3 regions of the Pseudoalteromonas sp. T1lg21 genome follow, and region 2 is predicted to be linked to each of the others. Evidence: predicted binding sites of a transcription regulator. Region 2 holds the regulator's gene; each other region holds the start of a gene.

Region 1 (6,473 bases), on a different contig from region 2:
TTAGGCGAGCGTATCGTCTTTATTGCAGATGACTCTGCGGTCGCTCGAAATCAAGTGAAACGAGCGCTTGAACCGTTAGGTGTGCAAACTGAGCTTGCTAAAAACGGTAAAGAAGCATTATTACGTTTACGCGAGATTGCTCAGCTGGATTGTAAAAATGATATCACTGAGCGCGTTGGCTTATTGATATCAGATGTAGAAATGCCAGAAATGGATGGTTATACACTGACCGCCGAAATCAAAGCAGATCCAAAATTATCACCTTTACATGTGATCTTGCATACCTCTCTAAGTGGGGTATTTAACCAAGCAATGATTGAAAAAGTAGGTGCCGATGATTTTATTGCAAAATTTAACCCAGATGAATTAGCAACAGCTGTGAAAAAGTGGGTTCATTGTGATTAATTATTTATAGGTGGTATTACTTTGGAAAATAAGCATTTACAACAAAGCGAATACGATCAATTCCGCTCTTTCTTAGAGCAACAATGTGGCATCGTGCTTGGTGACAACAAACTGTATTTAGTTAAAAGTCGTCTTGCACCGCTGATGGCTCGCTTTAATGTTGAGTCATTATCACAGTTGGTAAGTAAAACTTTAAGTCCTCACGAGAGGCAGCTTCGTGCCGCTGTGGTTGATGCGATGACCACCAATGAAACGCTTTGGTTTCGTGATCAATACCCGTTTGAATTATTGAAAACTAAGCTGTTTCCTGAGCTTAAAGATGTGCGTAGGCCACTTAAAATATGGTCAGCGGCAAGTTCATCAGGGCAAGAGCCGTATTCAATTGCCATGTCGGTTGCCGAGTTTCAGTCTAAAAATCCGGGAGTATTAAAAATGGGTGCGCAAATAATTGGCACTGATATTTCTAATACCATGCTTGATATGTGTAAAAATGCTGAGTATGACGCCTTGGCACTTGCTCGCGGTCTGTCGATGGAAAGACGTCAAAAATTCTTTAAAGACAGCGGCAATGGAATGGCTCAGGTTATTGACCCAATAAGAAAAATGGTCAGCTTTAGACATTTAAACTTATTGGATTCATACGCTTTAATGGGCAAGTTTGACATTATATTCTGCCGCAATGTGTTGATTTACTTCTCACCGGAAGTAAAAGCGAAAATCATTGCACAGTTTGCGCAAGCTTTAAACCCAAAAGGCTACCTGTTTTTAGGTGCGTCAGAGTCAATGGCGGGCTTAAGTGATAGCTTTGATATGGTTCGTTGTAACCCGGGTATCATCTATCAGAAAAAGTAAACTCTCCTTAGCAACCTAGTTCTTAGGTTGCTAAATAAACCTATTTTTCAACATCTTATATAATTAAAAATCACTCTTTATTTTTGGCTTACCTTTTGCATTATCCCCTGTAGAGTCAATTTTTTGGAGATGGTTATGGCTATCAGTTTTGATAAAGCATTTGGTGTTCATCCTCATGCGATGTTGATCCGTTCACAACGCGCTGAGTTATTAGCGACAAATATCGCTAATGCTGATACGCCGGGCTACAAAGCGAAAGATATCGATTTTGCCTCGGCATTAAAAGCGGCAAAAAGCAACCAACAGGGCGGCAACAGCATGGTTCGAACCGATGCAAAACATATTGCCGGAGGCAGTCGTTTTGTTGGTAGTGCAGAAATGTTTCGTACGCCAAATCAAGCAGATACAGGTGATGGTAACTCTGTTGATATACAAGTGGAACGAAACTTGTATGTACAAAACTCATTAGAGTATCAGGCAAGCCTGCAATTTATGAGTAGTAAAATTTCAGGCCTTAAAAAAGCCCTCGGTAGTCAAGGAGCTTAATCATGAGTTTGTATAATGTTTTTGATATTTCAGCAACCGGTATGACCGCGCAAAATGTTCGCCTAAATACCACAGCCAGTAATATCTCGAATGCGAATACGATTAGTTCTAGCCAAGACAAAACGTACCGAGCGCGCCATCCTGTTTTTGCCGCTGAGTTGACTAAAGCGTCATCATCACAAAGCAATCCTCAGGGCTCTTCTGTAGGCGTTAAAGTGTTAGGCATTGTAGAGAGCGATAAGCCACTACAAATTGAATATAACCCGAACCATCCAAGTGCGGATGAAAACGGTTATATCTACAAACCTAACGTTAATGTCGTAGAAGAAATGGCAAATATGATTTCTGCCTCTCGCTCTTACCAAACAAATGTGCAAGTTGCTGATGCAGCTAAGCAAATGTTAAGTAAAACACTGTTGTTAGGACAACGGTAATCGAGGATAAGTTATGAGTAACGACATCAGCTCTGCATCATCATCCTATTTGGATAGCTTGCGTTGGAATCAAAGCAATACGCAAACAACTGAAGAAGACAACAACACGCTTTCTCAGGAAGATTTCTTTTCGTTGTTAACACAGCAGTTGTCGTTCCAGGATCCGAGTAATCCAGCAGATAACGATCAAATGATTGCGCAAATGACGAACTTCACTATGGCTGAAGGTATTTCAAACTTAAATGAAAAGTTTGATTCACTCACTGCGTCAATGACATCGAACTCTGCATTACAAGCTTCAACACTTGTGGGAAAACAAGCACTGCTTGAATCTGACACCATTGATTTTGATGGTGAAAATGCAGCAAAAGGCTCGGTGGTTGCAGAAACAGCGGTTGAAACACTGACGCTGAGAATTACAGATTCATCAGGCCAGTTAGTACGCACCATTGATTTAGGATCTCAGTCAGCAGGTGCACTGCGTTTTGAGTGGGATGGCAAAGATAACGATGGCAATGTACTCCCTGAAGGTGAGTATGACATCAGTGCTGAAGGCTATGTAAATGGTGACTACAGCAGCCTGCCAATGGCGACCTTTAAAAATATTGAAAGTGTCAATATCAATGGTAGCAGCGGCATTATCGTAAATACAAAAGAGGGTGCGGTTAGGCTGACTGATATAGCTGAAATCGCATAAGTAAAAAAAGGTTTGGGTTAGCTTAGGCTAAGAGATAGGTTAGAGGTGAGTTATGAGCTTCAATATTGCATTAACAGGTTTAGCAGCCGCGCAAAAAGATTTAGACGTTACCGCAAATAACATTGCGAACGTGAATACTACGGGCTTCAAAGAGTCTCGTGCAGAGTTTGCTGATGTGTACGCATCATCAGTATTTAGCTCTGGTAAAACAAAAAATGGTGACGGTGTAAGAACAACCATGGTGGCACAGCAATTCCACCAAGGTTCGTTATCATTCACAAATAACTCTTTAGATTTAGCGATTACGGGTGAAGGTTACTTCGCAATGGCTAATGACTTAGGTGCACAAGACTTTACTTATACGCGTGCTGGTGCGTTCAAACTTAATAAAGATAACTTTATTGTTGATGCGAGCGGCAATTACTTACAAGGTTTCCCTGTTGATGAAGCAACCGGTGATACAACCTCTGTTAGTTTAAGTACTTCATCTGCACTACAAATTCCTGATGCTTCAGGTTCACCGCGTGCAACGACGAATGTTTACTCATCATTTAACCTTGATTCTCGTGCCTCTGCGCCAACAGTGACACCATTTGATCCTGAAACAAGTGCGACTTACAACAGTTCAACGTCGACAACTGTATATGATTCATTAGGTGAGCCACATATTTTACAATTCTTCTTTGTGAAAACTGACTCAGCGACTACAGGTAATGAGAATGAGTGGGAAGTGTATGCAACACTTGATGAAAAGCCATTTGATTCTAGTGGTGTAGAGCAAACAACAACACCTTATACTCCATTAACTACATTCCAATTTGATGCGAGCGGTTTACCACTTAGCACGGATGGTGTAGCAAATACAGATACAACTTTTAATCCTTTAACCCTACCAAATGGTGCCGGTGCTGCAACAGGTCTATCTGATTTACTTTCTAATGGTGCGAGCTTCCCAGATGATGTAACAATGAACTGGCGTGATGAAGCGGCAACAGCGAATAAAGTACCAACTCAATATGCAAGTAACTTTGAAGTGAAAGCACTTGAGCAAGACGGTGCGACGGTAGGTCGTCTATCGGGTATTGATATCGGCTCTGATGGTAAAATTGTTGCATCGTATAGTAATGGTGATACCTCGTTCTTAGGTCAAGTTGCAATGGTTCGTTTTTCGAACTCACAAGGTTTACAGCAAGTAGGTAATACTTCTTGGAAGAAGAGTTTAACGTCAGGTGAGCCAATTGCTGGTGAACCAGGTTCAGGTACTTTAGGTTCAATCAACTCATCAGCACTTGAGCAATCAAATGTTAACTTAACGAATGAACTTGTTGATTTGATTAGTGCGCAGCGTAACTTCCAAGCTAACTCACGTGCGCTTGAGGTTAACTCAACGCTACAACAAAACATCCTACAGATCCGTTAATCTTAACGGCTCTAAGCATAATCCGACACGAAGGCTGCTCCCTCTATTGGCAGCCTTTTTTCATTCTAGCAGCTCATTTTTCTCTCCTATTTCAGCGTCAATTTTACTTTGGCACTTTTATTGCATTTCTTAGTTATCATATTTTTAGTGAGTCAATGTTATGGACAAAATGGTCTACATTGCCATGTCGGGTGCTAAGCAAAGTTTGCGCGGTCTTGAGCTCAAGGCTAACAATCTTGCGAACGCTAACACCACTGGCTTTAAAGCTGATTTTGCACAAGCTCGCTCTATGCAAGCCTTCGGGGAAGGTCTGCCATCTAGGGTGTTTGCAATGCAAGAACGCCCAGGATCTAACATGCAATCTGGTGGTTATGTAGAAACTGGCCGTGAGCTTGATATTGCTATGAGTGACCGTGGTTGGCTGAGTGTACAAGATGCATCAGGCAATGAGGCATACACCAAAACAGGCACATTAAACATTACTCCAGATGGTGCGTTGATCACCAGCCATGGCCGTCAAGTAATTGGCGAAGGTGGTCCAATCATTCTGCCATTACCTATCGAGAAAGTTGAGTTTAGTGAAGACGGTGCTATTCAGGTTCGCCCGCAAGGTGCACCAGCGAACTTTTTAGAAGTGGTTGATCGCTTAAAAGTGATTGAGGCTGATAACACTCAGCTTGAAAAAGGTAATGACGGTTTATTTCGACCAAAAGAAGACATGCTGATCAATGACCTGTGTGGTTTTTGTGATATTTCGCCAAATGTGAAAGTACTATCGGGAACGCTTGAAATGTCAAACGTAAACCCGGTGCATGAAATGGTCGACATGATCAGCAATCAACGCCAATTTGAATTACAAGTTAAATTGATGAAAACAGCCGAAGAGCTCGATGAGCGTCAAGATCAGCTGTTACGCATTGTTTAAGATGACTGAGAGGGTAGAGTTATGAATCCTGCATTATGGATCAGTAAAACCGGGCTTGACGCCCAGCAAACCGATATTTCGGTGATCTCAAATAATCTCGCGAATGCCAGCACGGTCGGTTACAAAAAAAGCCGCGCCGTATTTGAAGATTTACTATATCAAAACATCAACCAACCAGGTGGTCGTTCGTCACAAGACACTGAAATGCCATCAGGCTTAATGCTTGGTGCGGGTGCCAAAGTGGTTGCCAACCAAAAGAACTTTTCACAAGGTAACATGCTTACCACTGAAAATTCACTGGACTGGATGATTTCAGGCCCTGGTTTTTTTGAAGTGCAATTACCGGATGGCAACATTGCCTATTCGCGTAACGGTCAATTCACGACTGACGAAGATGGCCGCATTGTAACATCGGGCGCGGGTTTTCCTTTGCAACCGGAAATGAATGTTCCAGACGATGCGCAATCAATTACTGTTTCACAAGACGGTGAAGTGTCAGTGCGTATTTCAGGGCAACCAGACAACGTGGTCATTGGTCAGCTAACGATTAGTGATTTTATTAATCCATCGGGTCTTGAGCCTATGGGACAAAACTTATACACAGAAACCGCTGTAAGTGGTGCGCCTGTGCAAGGTAACCCAGGTATCGATGGTTTAGGTACGGTGGTTCAAGGTTCCCTTGAAACCTCTAACGTGAATGTAACTGAAGAGCTTGTTAACTTGATCGAAACACAACGAATTTATGAAATGAATTCAAAAGTGATTTCAGCGGTTGATGAAATGCTTAGTTACATCAATCAACAGCTTTAATGGGTAGGAGGTAGCATGCGTAATATTATCTTAGTCACATCGGCAGCATTAATGCTGGGTGGTTGTATGACAACGCAAAATCATCATGTGGTTCAGGATGACCCTTACTATGCGCCTATGTACCCTGAGCCAACAACAGAGCCGATGGTACCTACAGGGTCGTTGTTTGATAGTTACTCATCAAATGATTTGTACTCGGATAAAAAGGCACTGCGTGCTGGCGACATCATTACGGTTAAATTGCAAGAATCAACGCAAGCCACCAAAGCCGCTAAAACCGAGACCGACAAAGAAACGGACGCCAGTTTAGACCCTGTTATAGGCCTTGGCGGTAATCCGGTCAACATTGGTGGTGACAGCATTCAATTTGGTATTGGTTCTGGG
Region 2 (6,473 bases):
ACTGGCGCTGACAGATGAACAAATTGCCTATATTGGTGATGATGGTCCAGACTTACCAGTAATGGAAAAAGTGGGGTTTGCTGTTGCTGTAAACGATGCACACCCGCTTATTAAAAAGCTGGCTCATTACACCACGTTATTACCGGGTGGCTTTGGAGCCGTGCGTGAATTAACTGATTTACTGATGTTAGAAAACGGCAAGCCGTTAACTAGCGATGGAACCAGCGCATGAATATAGCCCGTATTTTACTGAGTATTGTTTTTGTTTGTTGCATGGTGTGGTTATGGTACCCGTACTTTAATCAATCAACAGACGCAATAAGTAGTGAAGATGAGATCATAGCATCGCCTGATTATACAGCCGTTGCCTTAAAGCAAACTGCGTATGACGAACAAGGCAAAATTAGTCATAAGGTGGCGGCCGCCAAAATGGAGTTGTATCAACAATTAGGGTTTACCTTTTTTGAACAACCAATTTTTACGATTTATGGCGACCAGCAGGTATGGCAAGTAAAAGCCAAAGAAGCCACTTTATACGAAAACGATCAGCTGATTTTTGAAGGGGATGTGGTTGCTAAAAACTTAACCCACAACGGCATGATCGAAGATATTAAAGCTGAAAACATTAATGTCGACATTGATAAAATGACCATGTTTTCTAAGCAACCTGTGACGCTAACAGGACCGAATTTAAAGATTACCGGGAAAGGCTTAAAAGCCGATCTAAAAACCGAAATTGTTGAGTTAACTAACCATACACGAACCATATACTATGACCAATAAACTTAAGAAACTACTCCTGATCCCAAGCTTATTGATCGCGTTTTCAGGCGCGGCTGCTGAGCAAACTGGCGCACAAATTAGCATTAGCTCAGACCGCCAAGTTGGTAAACTAAAAGATGGCGTTGGCATATTCGAAGGTAACGTAGAGATCGTGCATGGTAATCGTCGTATTACAGCTGAGCGTCTTGAAGCACACGGTGGAGACACCGAAGGCACTGTCGAATTAATTATCGCGACAGGTAATCCTGCTTATTTCGAAGAAAAGCAAGCTGATGGCACCGTAATGAGCGCCAGTGCACAAGAAGTACGTTACGATGTTGCGAAACGCTTCTTAACACTCAATGGCGAAGCTGAAGTCACTCAATCGGGTCAAAAAGTAACGGCCAAAAGCATTACCTACGATATGGCTCAACAGCTGATCAGCGCAGAAAAAGACGAAAACTCAACAGATCGCGTACACACGATCCTCGTTCCAGTTGAAAACAAAAAAGATAACAAAGGCCAACCATGAGCACATTAAAAGCAGAGCTTTTAGCTAAGAGCTACAAAGGCCGCCAAGTGGTTAAAAATGTAGGCCTTGAAGTTGAAGCTGGCAGCATTGTTGGTTTACTTGGTCCAAATGGCGCAGGTAAAACGACAACCTTCTATATGATTGTAGGCTTAGTACCTAGCGACAAAGGTAAAATCAGCATTGATGATAACGACATTACGCTTTTACCAATGCATAGCCGCGCACGTTTAGGTATTGGTTATCTGCCGCAAGAGTCGTCAATTTTTAGAAAGTTGACGGTTTATCAAAACTTGATGGCAATTTTAGAAACCCGTAAAGATCTAAATAAAACCACCCGCGAAGAAACGCTAAACAGCTTACTCGACGAATTTAGCATTCAACATATCCGTGACAGCCAAGGTATGGCGCTGTCAGGTGGCGAACGTCGCCGCGTTGAAATTGCTCGCGCATTAGCCGCAAATCCTAAATTTATCCTTTTAGATGAGCCTTTTGCTGGTGTTGATCCAATTTCAGTGTTAGATATAAAGAAAATTATTGAGCACCTAAAAAACCGCGGTATTGGGGTACTCATTACTGACCATAATGTTAGAGAAACCCTTGATGTTTGTGAAAAAGCCTACATTGTTTCTCATGGGGAGCTAATTGCATCAGGCACACCTGAGCACGTATTAGCTGACCAAACTGTACGTGATGTATATCTAGGCGAGCAATTCAGGCTGTAACCATTACGCCACCGACTAGAGCATCTGCTAGACTTATAACAATGACAATAAATCGATAATTTTTTAACTGTCACAGCACAGTCATCGATAACTTAAAAAGGATTGTTAGGGATACATGAGGCAATCATTACAGCTGCGCATGGGCCAGCAACTTACAATGACTCCACAACTGCAACAAGCGATTCGTTTGTTGCAGCTCAGTACATTGGATCTCCAGCAAGAAATTCAAGAAGCGCTTGATAGTAATCCCCTACTTGAAGTGGAAGAGGCTGATTACAACGAAGAAAGTATCGGTAAGAATGAGCAAAAAGCTGAATCTGACGATATGCAACTAAGCGCGTCTGCAGAAGAAGCACCTAGCGAATACGAGCAAGAAAGCAGTGACGCCCTCAATAAAGACACCGTAAGTGATGACTTAGCAATGGACGTCACGTGGGACGAGTACATGAGTGCTGCCCCATCAACATCATCAGGACCTATGCCTGAAGATGAGTCTATTTACCAAGGCGCATCAACTGAAACCCTACAAGAATACCTAATGTGGCAATTACAGCTCACGCCATTTAGCCCAACTGACGAAGCGATTGCCGTAGCCATAGTAGAAGCCATAGACGACTCAGGTATTTTAACGATCAGCTGTGAAGATATTGTCGAAAGCTTTAATCAAAATAACGATGAAGAAGAAATCGAACTTGATGAAGTTGAAGCGGTCTTAAAAAGAATACAATTATTCGATCCTGTTGGTATTGGCGCGCGCAGTTTACAAGAATGCCTGTGTATTCAGCTTCGTCAATTTGACGCTAGCACACCATATTTAGCTGAAACTAAAATGGTTTTATCTGAGCATATCGAATTATTAGCGAGTCGCGACTATCGCACTTTGATGAAAAAGACTAAGCTTAAAGAAAATGAGCTTAAAGAAGTGATGACGCTTATTCACAGCTTAAATCCTAAGCCTGCGGATAGCATAGTACGCGAAGAATCTGAGTACGTTATACCTGATGTATCAGTGAAAAAAGTAAAAGGTCGCTGGGTGGTTGAGTTAAACCCAGATTGTATGCCAAAGATTAGAGTAAACAGCCAATATGCGGCTATGTCTCGCTCAGTAAAATCGAGTAGCGACAGCCAATTTATTCGCTCTCACTTACAAGAGGCAAAGTGGTTTATTAAGAGCTTAGAAAGCCGTAACGATACGTTATTAAAAGTAACCAACTGTATCGTTCAACAACAACAAGCTTTCTTTGAGCACGGCCCTGAAGCGATGAAGCCGATGGTGCTAAATGATGTTGCTGAAATGGTCGAAATGCATGAATCGACAATTTCACGTGTAACAACGCAAAAATATATGCATACCCCGAGGGGTATTTTTGAGTTGAAATATTTCTTCTCAAGCCATGTCAGCACCGAAAATGGTGGTGAGTGTTCTTCTACGGCAATACGCGCTTTAATCAAGAAGTTAGTGGCCGCAGAAAACTCAGCTAAACCATTGAGTGATAGTAAAATTGCAGATATATTGGCTGAGCAAGGAATTAAAGTAGCTAGACGTACAATTGCAAAATATCGTGAGTCTCTAGCAATACCTCCGTCTAATCAGCGCAAGAGTTTGATTTAGACGTTTTACATAGAAGGAAAAATGCTTATGCAACTAAATTTAACTGGTCGTCATGTAGAAATCACTGATTCATTAAGAGACTATGTAAACACCAAGTTTGCGAAACTAGAAAGGCATTTTGACCATATAAATAATGTTCATGTCATTCTAGATGTAGAAAAATTAAGCCAAAAAGCAGAAGCAACTTTACATGTAAACGGAGGCGAATTGTTCGCTTCGACAGAACATCAAGATATGTACGCAGCCATTGACTCACTGATCGATAAGCTTGATCGCCAAGTCATTAAACACAAAGAGAAATTAGCTCGACATTAAATTATGAAACTAAGTTCACTTACTAACCAGGACTGCAGCAAAGCTGCGGTCCTTTTTAATAGCAAAAAAAGAATTCTTGAATATATCAGCGAACTGGCCCACCAGCAGCTTCCTCATTTATCGCAACAAGATATCCTAGATGCTTTGCTCAACCGAGAAAAACTAGGCAGCACCGGCATCGGTCGCGGTATTGCTATTCCCCATGGTCGAATGAGCGGTGCCGATGAACCCCATGCGTTTATCATAGTGAGTGAATCACCCATCAATTTTGATGCTATTGATAACCGCCCGGTTGATATATTTGTGGCACTCATCGTACCAGATGGTGACTGTCAGCTTCACCTAAAGACCTTATCAACAATTGCTGATAGACTTAAAGATAAAGAATTTTGTAAACAGTTACGCAGTGCTACAACCGATCAGCAACTGTTTCAGGTCATATCAGCAGAGGCATAAATGGAATTAATCATTATCAGCGGTCGCTCAGGCTCAGGTAAATCGGTCGCTTTACGAGTACTTGAAGACTTAGGCTATTATTGCGTTGATAATATTCCAGTGAATTTGCTGCCTTCACTCGTACGTAGCGTATCTGATAATTACGATAAAATAGCAGTCAGTATCGACGTACGTAACTTACCGAAAGAGCAGCAAGAATTTAACGATATTCTTGAATACCTACCAGGGTTTGCAAACCCAACGCTATTTTACTTAGATAGTGATGATCAAACCCTGATAAAGCGCTTTTCAGAAACACGCCGCTTACATCCATTATCGATTGATTCTTTGCCACTCGATCTTGCTATTAAACAAGAAAAAATCTTGCTCGATGTACTGATCACTCGTGCTGATTTTATGATTGATACCACTGATTTGAGTGTTCATCAGTTAGCTGAATCAATTCGCGAAAAGATCTTAGGTAAAAAAGATAAAAAGCTGATTATCACCTTTATGTCGTTTGGCTTTAAGCACGGTATACCAAAAGAAGCTGACTACGTATTTGATGCACGCTTTTTACCTAATCCACACTGGGAGCCAGATTTAAAGCCGCTAACAGGCCTTGATCAACCAGTAAAAGATTATCTTGCGAGCCACAGCATAGTGCAAAAGTTCACATGGCAAATACAGACCTTTGTGCAAACATGGTTGCCACATTTAGAGCGCAATAACCGCAGTTACCTAACTATTGCAATTGGTTGTACCGGTGGCCAACACCGCTCTGTTTATTTAGCGCAAACAATTGGTGAAAGCTTTGCGAAAAGCCATGCCAATGTAAAAATTCGTCACCGTGAACAAGACATTTAATTAGGCACCTAGAATGCACGCTGAAGATACTTTTTTAATTCAAAATAAACTTGGTTTACATGCTCGTGCTGCCACTGTTTTGGCGCAATTAGCGCTGCAATTTGATGCCAAAATTACGCTTTATCAAGACGATAAAGAAGCCGAAGGCGACAGCGTGTTAGCGTTAATGCTACTTGAAAGCAGCCAAGGTAAAGAAGTTCGCGTTGTATGCGAAGGCCCGGATGCTGATGCCGCATTAACGGCAATTGGCGAATTAATTGCGCAACGCTTTCACGAGCAAGAATAGCATTTGCTAAGCCTTCGGGGTTTACGGTAAACTTAATTCGGATATTTAAAATTCCCTTTAAATATCCTACTTTTATATCGCTCGCTTCTCTAAATTACAAAACTCTTAATAAATTTATCGCAGTGCGACGATATCTCTGCAAATACACCACAAAGCAACTATGCTGTATTTGCTTAGCCTATTTAAACTTTTTTCAGTTGTAAGGACGCCAATGCCAGAAGCCTTTGAACAAGATTACCCACTACAACAACTCAAACAAGTGACCAAGTCACTCAATAGTGGTCAATTTGTTCAAGTGCGCGGTATGTTAGCTAAAACGGCGCCTTGTGATACAGCCCTTTTACTTGAATCTTCTCCTCATAAAATTCGTCGTATGCTTTGGCAACTGGTTGACCCAGATGTCCGCGGTGATGTTCTAGAAGAACTGTCTGAAGATGTACGTCTTGGCATTATTGCCCAGATGGAGCCTGAGCACATCGCTGCAGCTACAGAAGACATGGACGACGATGACTTAGGTGAAGTCCTACGTAGTCTTCCTGATACTGTATACCAAGACGTAGTTAGCGCGATGGACTCGCAAGATAGAGAAAGGGCAACGCAAGCACTTTCTTATCAAGAGCGCTCAGCTGGTGCCTTGATGAACAGCGATACGGTCACCATTCGTCCAGATGTTACCCTCGATGTAGTACTACGCTATTTACGCTTAAGGGGCGAATTACCAGAGGGCACTGATGATCTGTACGTGGTAGATAAGCATAATTGCTTTTTAGGGGCGCTCTCGTTAACCACCCTACTCACTAATTCATCCGATAAAATTGTCAGAGACTTAATGGATGAAGATTGTGAGTCAATTCCAATTTCGATGGATGAAAGTGATGTCGCGCAACTGTTCGAACGACACAACTGGATTTCAGCCCCTGTTGTTGATGATAACGCCCACTT
Region 3 (6,473 bases), 140 kb from region 2:
TTCAGCCGTGTGAAAAAGGTGTTTAGCCGTAATGAAGAGCTCGTCCAATCTTTACAAGAGGCAAATAAAGCGCTTGATTCGCAAGTACAGGTAAAGTCAAAACAATTACGCCGTAGTATCGATGCGAAAGAGCGTCACTTAGCGTTATTAAATACCATGCTTAATAACGTACCGGATCTCATTTATTTTAAGAATATTGATGGCTCGTTTTTAGGCTGTAATAAGGCGTATGAGCGCTATATTGGTTTGCCACAAGAGAAGCTTGTAGGCCAGCAGTTATGTGATATTAGTGATGATAAGGGCGTGTTAAATGAGCTTGAAAAACAAGTACTCAAAGACCGCCAAGCTTATCAAAAAAGATTGACCACCGAAGATAACAGTTATCTATTTAGCATCGTGCCATTTTATAACGAGCATCAGCAGTTTCTTGGCACCATGGCGATTGGTCGTGATATTACCGAGCAGCATAATGCGCTGAATGCATTACAAAGCTCCGAAGCAAAATTACGCAGTGCCATGGAATATGCTGCAAATGGGGTGCTGTTGGTATCGCTTGACGATCAGGTGCTGCAAGCAAACAAAGCGGCACGTAAAATCTTTGCAATTGAAAACGCCAATGATCTTAAATTAATAGACTTATTTGCTGAACAGTCTTATCAGACGTTAAAAAATACCCTGACAGAGCTATTGCATGAGAAGAAAAAAGTTTATCACTTTAGTCTTGAACAACAAGAGCAGCAGCGCTGGCTACAAATTAGTGTGTCATTAGTTTGGAATGCTGAGCAAACACCTGATTACTATGTTGTTCATGTACAGGATGTGACGGATTTAGTAAAAGCAAAAGATGATGCTGAGCGGGCAACATTAGCTAAAAGCCGCTTTATTGCTAACCTCAGTCATGAAATACGCACACCACTTAATGCTGTATTAGGCTTAATTGATGTTATCGCTTTACAAGGTTTAACACAGCCGCAGCGCAACCATGCCGAACAGGCAAAATCAGCGGCCAATAGCTTACTAACTTTACTGAATCGTATGCTCGATTTTGCCCGCGCCGAAAGCTCGCAAGTGCAAATTAATAAAGCCCCTTTTAGTGTGCCTGACTTAATCGACTACTGTGAGGGGATTACCGCTCCTTTATGTGCAAATAAAGATATCGAATTTAAAGTTGAATGCGATAAAAGCATTAGCGATAACTTGATGGGTGATCAGATTTGCTTGCAGCAGGTATTAGCTAATTTACTGACAAACGCAGCCAAATTCACCGAGCAAGGCACAGTAATATTAAACTTAATGTTGGTAGAAGAGTCAGCTGAGCAGCAACTCATTTGTTTTACTGTTAAAGACACGGGCATTGGTATTAGCAAGGCAGATCAAAGCCGCTTATTTGATGCATTTACTCAAGGTGATGAATCATTAACGCGCTCTCATCAGGGGGTGGGTCTAGGCTTAGCGATTGTTAAGTACGAAGTTGCGTTAATGGGAGGCGAAATTAAACTTGAAAGCGAAAAAGGTAAAGGCAGTGAATTTTGCTTTTGCTTACAGCTTGATAAAGCCGCAGAGCCTGTGAAAAAAGCGCTGGTTTCACTGCCTTCAAGTACTGACTTATCAGGGCTTTTAGTACTCGCTGTGGATGATAACCCGCTTAATTTAAGCATTATTAAAAGTATTCTAGAGCAAATTGATGTCACCGTTGTGTGTGCAAAAAATGGTGAAAAAGGCATTGAGCTGGCAAATAGCTTAAGGCCCGATCTCATTTTTATGGATATTCAGATGCCAGAGATGGATGGTTGCCAGGCAACGCGTATTATTCGTCAGTCATTCACCAAAGAGCAAATGCCGATTTACGCACTCACTGCACACAGTGAAAGTGAGGATATTGAGCATTCAATCGCGGCGGGGATGAATAAACACCTAACTAAACCGATTGTTGCTAGTAAGTTGTTTTTAGCAATGAGTGAACTTGATAACACAAAAGAAGTCTTTTTTGATCAAGCTTTTATACTGTCTCAGTTTGCAAACAATACTAAGTTAGTATTAACTATGTTATCAAAGTTTGCGACTATGGCAGCAGAGCAGTTATTACAAATCTGTACATTAAAAACTACCGATGAGTTGGTCCGTGTGGTTCATAATGTAAAAGGGTCAGCCGGAAATCTCGGTTTTAAGCGATTGTCAGCGTGCGCTCAGCAATGTGAAGCTAGGCTTAAGGTAGATGGCGAACTGCCCGAACAATTAAATGATGAGTTGCAATGGCAAATAAAACAGGTCATCGCATTTATCATCGAACAAGGATCTACTGATGTTGAAAAGAGCCAAGGTACTGATTGTTGATGACGATCCGTTAAACCGCTTGGTATTAGAGAAAACATTGCAGCAAGACTATGATGTTTTTTGTGTTGGGAGTGGCGAAAAAGCTCTGACGTTTTTAAAAACGCAGACTGTTGATTTGTTGATCTTGGATATTGTGATGCCAGGCATTGACGGCTACGAAGTGCTTACTAAGTTAAAAGAAAGCGCAACAACCAGTATGCTGCCCGTAATATTTATTTCTGCCAATACCAGTCACGATGATGAAGCCAAAGGCCTTGAATTAGGCGCGATGGATTACATCACTAAACCATTTAGTGCTGCTATCGTGCGTGCCCGAGTGCGTAACCAGCTGTTGATCAAACAAAAAAATGACTTACTCGAAATGCTCGCCTCAATTGATGGCCTAACCGAGATCCCAAATCGACGTTATCTGGATGAAAATTTAGCACGAGAGTGGCGTCGTTGCCGTCGGGATCAAACCCCGTTATCGGTGTTACTGATGGATGTTGATCACTTTAAACGTTACAACGATTGCTATGGTCACCGAGCTGGTGATGATTGCTTAAAACAAATTGCTCATGCCTTAGTTGGGGCGTGTGAACGAGGCAGTGACTTTGTTGCGCGTTATGGTGGTGAAGAGTTTGCGGCAGTGTTACCCAATACTTCAGTGAAAGAGGCTATCTCGTTTGCAAATAAATTGCGCAATGCCGTGAATGAGTTAAACATTCCACACAAAGCGTCGCTAAATGCTGACCATGTCACAATTAGTATTGGTATTGCGACCACTGAAAATGGTCAGGTTTATGCTGAGCAAACCTTACTAGAGGAGGCTGATTTAGGTCTTTATCAGGCTAAGGATGCAGGGCGAGATCAGATAGTATCGAGAATGATCGCAGTAAATGAACATGAGTAGGCGATTGCCTACTCACCCATTTTAAATTTCTTATTAGCCATTGCTAAGTGATTTATAAATCGTATCACCCACGCCAATTAACTTATCATTTTTAAATACAAGTGGCGTACACTCGTCTTTAGTCATCTTGCCATCAGAGTGAATGCTATGCGTTGCATAGAATAATACTTGATACACATCATCACCTTGCTTTAATAACTCGGTAAAGTTAGGTGTATTTAGTTTGTTTAATACCGTTTGGTAGCTGGTATCTAATGCAAGGTTAGAAATCACTTCACGATTATTTTTATGTTGTTGCTGCCAGCTAGATGAGCTTCCCGCCCAATGTGTATCGGCTTCACCGTCAGAAACAGCAATGACACAACCAGTTAAAAATGGTGCAGTTAGCGCGGCAATTAGAAGTGCTTTTTTCATGTTCTTTTATCCCGAAGAAATTGTTTTTTAGTTATTCACTTAATAGCAAACTGCTTGCCAAACTTTTAAATCATAACTAAATCAATTGTTTATGTTGTTTTTAGTCAAAAGGCTAAGTTATAAATTACTAACTACTTAGCTCTATTGACTAATAAATTGCGATTTAGACCAACCTGTTACGCATTTCGCCTTGATTAAATGCTTGGATATTTAACGCAATTTCGTTAACTAAGCGCACGATAGATTCTTGGCTGGCCCATGCAATGTGTGGGGTAAGTAATAAGTTTGCACCTTTGTATTGTGCCAGCGGGTTTTCTTGCTCTGCGGGTTCTTTACTGAGTACATCAACACCGGCTCCGGCAATGACATTATTAGCTAATGCATCAGCTAAATCGGCCTCATTGATGATCCCACCACGAGCAGTATTAATGATGATAGCTGACGGTTTCATCATGCTTAATTCTGCCGCAGCGATTTGGTTGCGTGTTTCATCAGTAAGCGGGCAGTGAACACTAATAATATCAGCAGTGGTCAGGGCATCATTGAAACTAACACGACCTTCACGAGGCGTTTGGCCTTTTCGTTCACTGATGATGACATTGGCACCAAAGGCACGCGCTACATCGGCAACGGCTTTACCCAGCGAGCCATAACCAACAATAGCCAGTGTTTTGCCGGCAATTTCATTAAAGCTGTAATCTAAACGGCAAAACATGGGGCTTTGTTGCCATAAGCCTTGCTGGCAATCATTAATGAATCTGTGAGTATTACCCAGTAAATTAGTGATGAGGGTAAAGGTATGCTGCACTACACTCGGTGTTGAATAACCTGCGACATTGGTCACTGCGATGCCATGCTCTTTTGCTGCACCTAAATCAATGTTGTTAGTCCCTGTCGCTGCAACACATATTAATTTTAAATTAGGTAATTTGCTCATGGCGTGTTGATCAATCACCACTTTATTACTAACAACGACATCGGCATCTTGGCAGCGCTCAACAACCTGTTCTTGGGCGGTTAAGTCGTAACAGGTTAATTTACCTAATTGCGCTAGGGCATCTAACGACGTGTTGGCTAATGTTGCTGCATCAAGGACAGTAATATTCATGTGCTTTCCTTTTTTAATTTATTGCTTGACCTTGGGGTGTACTCCAAGGTTTATAGTGAGCATAATAATTAAACGCTTCACAATGGAGACGGTGATGAAAATAGGTGAGTTTGCACGCCAGTTGGGTGTCTCAACAGATACGCTAAGGTACTACGAAAAGCATGGTTTGTTAACGCCAAGTTCGCGCTCAGACGTGGGATATCGTTTTTATTCTGAGAATGACTATAAACAAATGGCGTTTATTCTCAGAGCAAAGAATGTTGGCTTTAGTCTGGCTGAGATCAAAGAGCTATTGCAAATCAAGTTTCATAAAGATCAGCATTCTTGTCATGAAGTTAAAGAAATGACGTTACAAAAACGCGATCTCGTTGCACAACGAATTGCAGAGCTTACTCGCTTTTATGACTCACTTTCATTATTAGCAGATAAATGTTGTGGCGGCGAAGAGCCTGCTGAAAACTGTTCAATACTAACGACGCTGGAGGATATCGATGGACTTACTCAATAATTTTTGGCATCTATTTTTACTCTCAGCGCCTTGGTTAATGCTGGGCTTATTCATAGCGGGTCTTCTCAATGTGTATTTGCCTGCTAACTTTCTTAATCGGCATTTAGGCAAAGAAGGGTTATGGACCACAGTTAAAGCAGCCTTTATTGGTGCTCCAATGCCCTTGTGTTCATGTGGTGTGATCCCTGCGGCTATTGGTTTAAGAAGGGCGGGGGCGTCAAAAAGTGCCACCACGGCATTTTTAGTTTCAACCCCTGAAACTGGGGTCGATTCGGTTTCGGTATCTTATGTGTTGCTTGGCCCATTTATGGCGGTGATACGTCCTATTGCCGCCGTGTGCAGTGCCATTGTGGCCGGTGTCTTAGTGGGCAAAGACAGTGAACTTCATCAACCGCAAAGTACACAATCAGATCAAGAAACTACTAAAAAAGACTCTTGTTGTAGTAGTAAACAACCTGAGCATAAGACCACAACGAGCTGTTGCAGTAAAGAGGCAACTGCTAAGCCCGCACAAAGTTGTTGTAGTAAGCAAACACCTCAAGAGCTTGAGCCTGTTAAAACAACAAGTTGTTGTAGTAGCAAGGGATCGCAACCAATTCAGGAGCCACAACACAGTTGCGCAACTGAAAAAGCAGCACCTTCGCAGAAAAGCTGTTGTAGCAGTGAGCAGTCAACTAAAGCCGTTGAAAGTCGTTTTAGCAAACTGAAACGTGCGGTGAGCTTTAGTTGTAACAAGCTGCTTGAAGACACCATGATTTGGTTAATGATCGGTTTATTCTTTGCTGCTCTGGTACAAACTTATGTTCCAGAATCTTTTTTAAGCCAGTGGGGTAATGGTATTTTTGCGATGCTGGTGGTTATTTTAATCAGTATTCCTATGTATATCTGTGCGACTGCATCGACACCTATTGCGGCAGGCTTATTACTCAGTGGTGTGTCTCCAGGGGCGGTGCTGGTGTTTATGTTGGCAGGGCCGGCAACCAACATTGCAACGCTTGGTGTGGTTGGAAAAGAGCTTGGCAAGCGTGCGGTATTTGCCTACCTAATTGGGGTGATTGGTACGGCGCTGGCATTTGGCTTTTTAACCGATTATTTAGTGGCGCAATATGGTTTTGTGGTGGCGCCGATGATGGGTGAAGAGCATGAAGTTCTACCACATTGGTTAAGCCTGATAGCAGGTATTGTATTGGCAATTTTAATCCTTAGATTACTGCTAA

Evidence for each region. Region 2 encodes sigma-54, which starts transcription at its own class of promoters, with help from an activator protein. Its sites were predicted from a motif close to GTTGGCACGNNNNTNGNNT; they were not measured.
Region 1: flgB (flagellar basal body rod protein FlgB) is a predicted target of sigma-54. The motif match lies at 1,340-1,358, and genes of this name have one in related genera.
Region 3: C2M25_RS01060 (DUF3192 domain-containing protein) is a predicted target of sigma-54. The motif match lies at 3,684-3,702, and genes of this name have one in related genera.

Annotation. Positions count from the first base shown of each region.
Region 1 is NZ_PQBX01000060.1:153,754-160,226, forward strand. Features, by position in the region: gene C2M25_RS14615 (chemotaxis protein) at 1-405, shown strand, start outside; gene C2M25_RS14620 (CheR family methyltransferase) at 427-1,257, shown strand; gene flgB (flagellar basal body rod protein FlgB) at 1,393-1,803, shown strand; gene flgC (flagellar basal body rod protein FlgC) at 1,806-2,237, shown strand; gene C2M25_RS14635 (flagellar hook assembly protein FlgD) at 2,251-2,934, shown strand; gene flgE (flagellar hook protein FlgE) at 2,987-4,354, shown strand; gene C2M25_RS14645 (flagellar basal body rod protein FlgF) at 4,515-5,279, shown strand; gene flgG (flagellar basal-body rod protein FlgG) at 5,301-6,089, shown strand; gene flgH (flagellar basal body L-ring protein FlgH) at 6,105-6,473, shown strand, end outside.
Region 2 is NZ_PQBX01000001.1:82,677-89,149, reverse strand. Features, by position in the region: gene kdsC (3-deoxy-manno-octulosonate-8-phosphatase KdsC) at 1-232, shown strand, start outside; gene lptC (LPS export ABC transporter periplasmic protein LptC) at 229-783, shown strand; gene lptA (lipopolysaccharide transport periplasmic protein LptA) at 773-1,294, shown strand; gene lptB (LPS export ABC transporter ATP-binding protein) at 1,291-2,016, shown strand; gene C2M25_RS00425 (RNA polymerase factor sigma-54) at 2,132-3,628, shown strand; gene hpf (ribosome hibernation promoting factor) at 3,656-3,943, shown strand; gene ptsN (PTS IIA-like nitrogen regulatory protein PtsN) at 3,947-4,399, shown strand; gene rapZ (RNase adapter RapZ) at 4,400-5,245, shown strand; gene C2M25_RS00405 (HPr family phosphocarrier protein) at 5,259-5,531, shown strand; gene mgtE (magnesium transporter) at 5,743-6,473, shown strand, end outside.
Region 3 is NZ_PQBX01000001.1:220,639-227,111, forward strand. Features, by position in the region: gene C2M25_RS01050 (response regulator) at 1-2,334, shown strand, start outside; gene C2M25_RS01055 (diguanylate cyclase) at 2,303-3,226, shown strand; gene C2M25_RS01060 (DUF3192 domain-containing protein) at 3,260-3,640, opposite strand; gene C2M25_RS01065 (D-2-hydroxyacid dehydrogenase) at 3,804-4,748, opposite strand; gene zntR (Zn(2+)-responsive transcriptional regulator) at 4,843-5,256, shown strand; gene C2M25_RS01075 (SO_0444 family Cu/Zn efflux transporter) at 5,240-6,473, shown strand, end outside.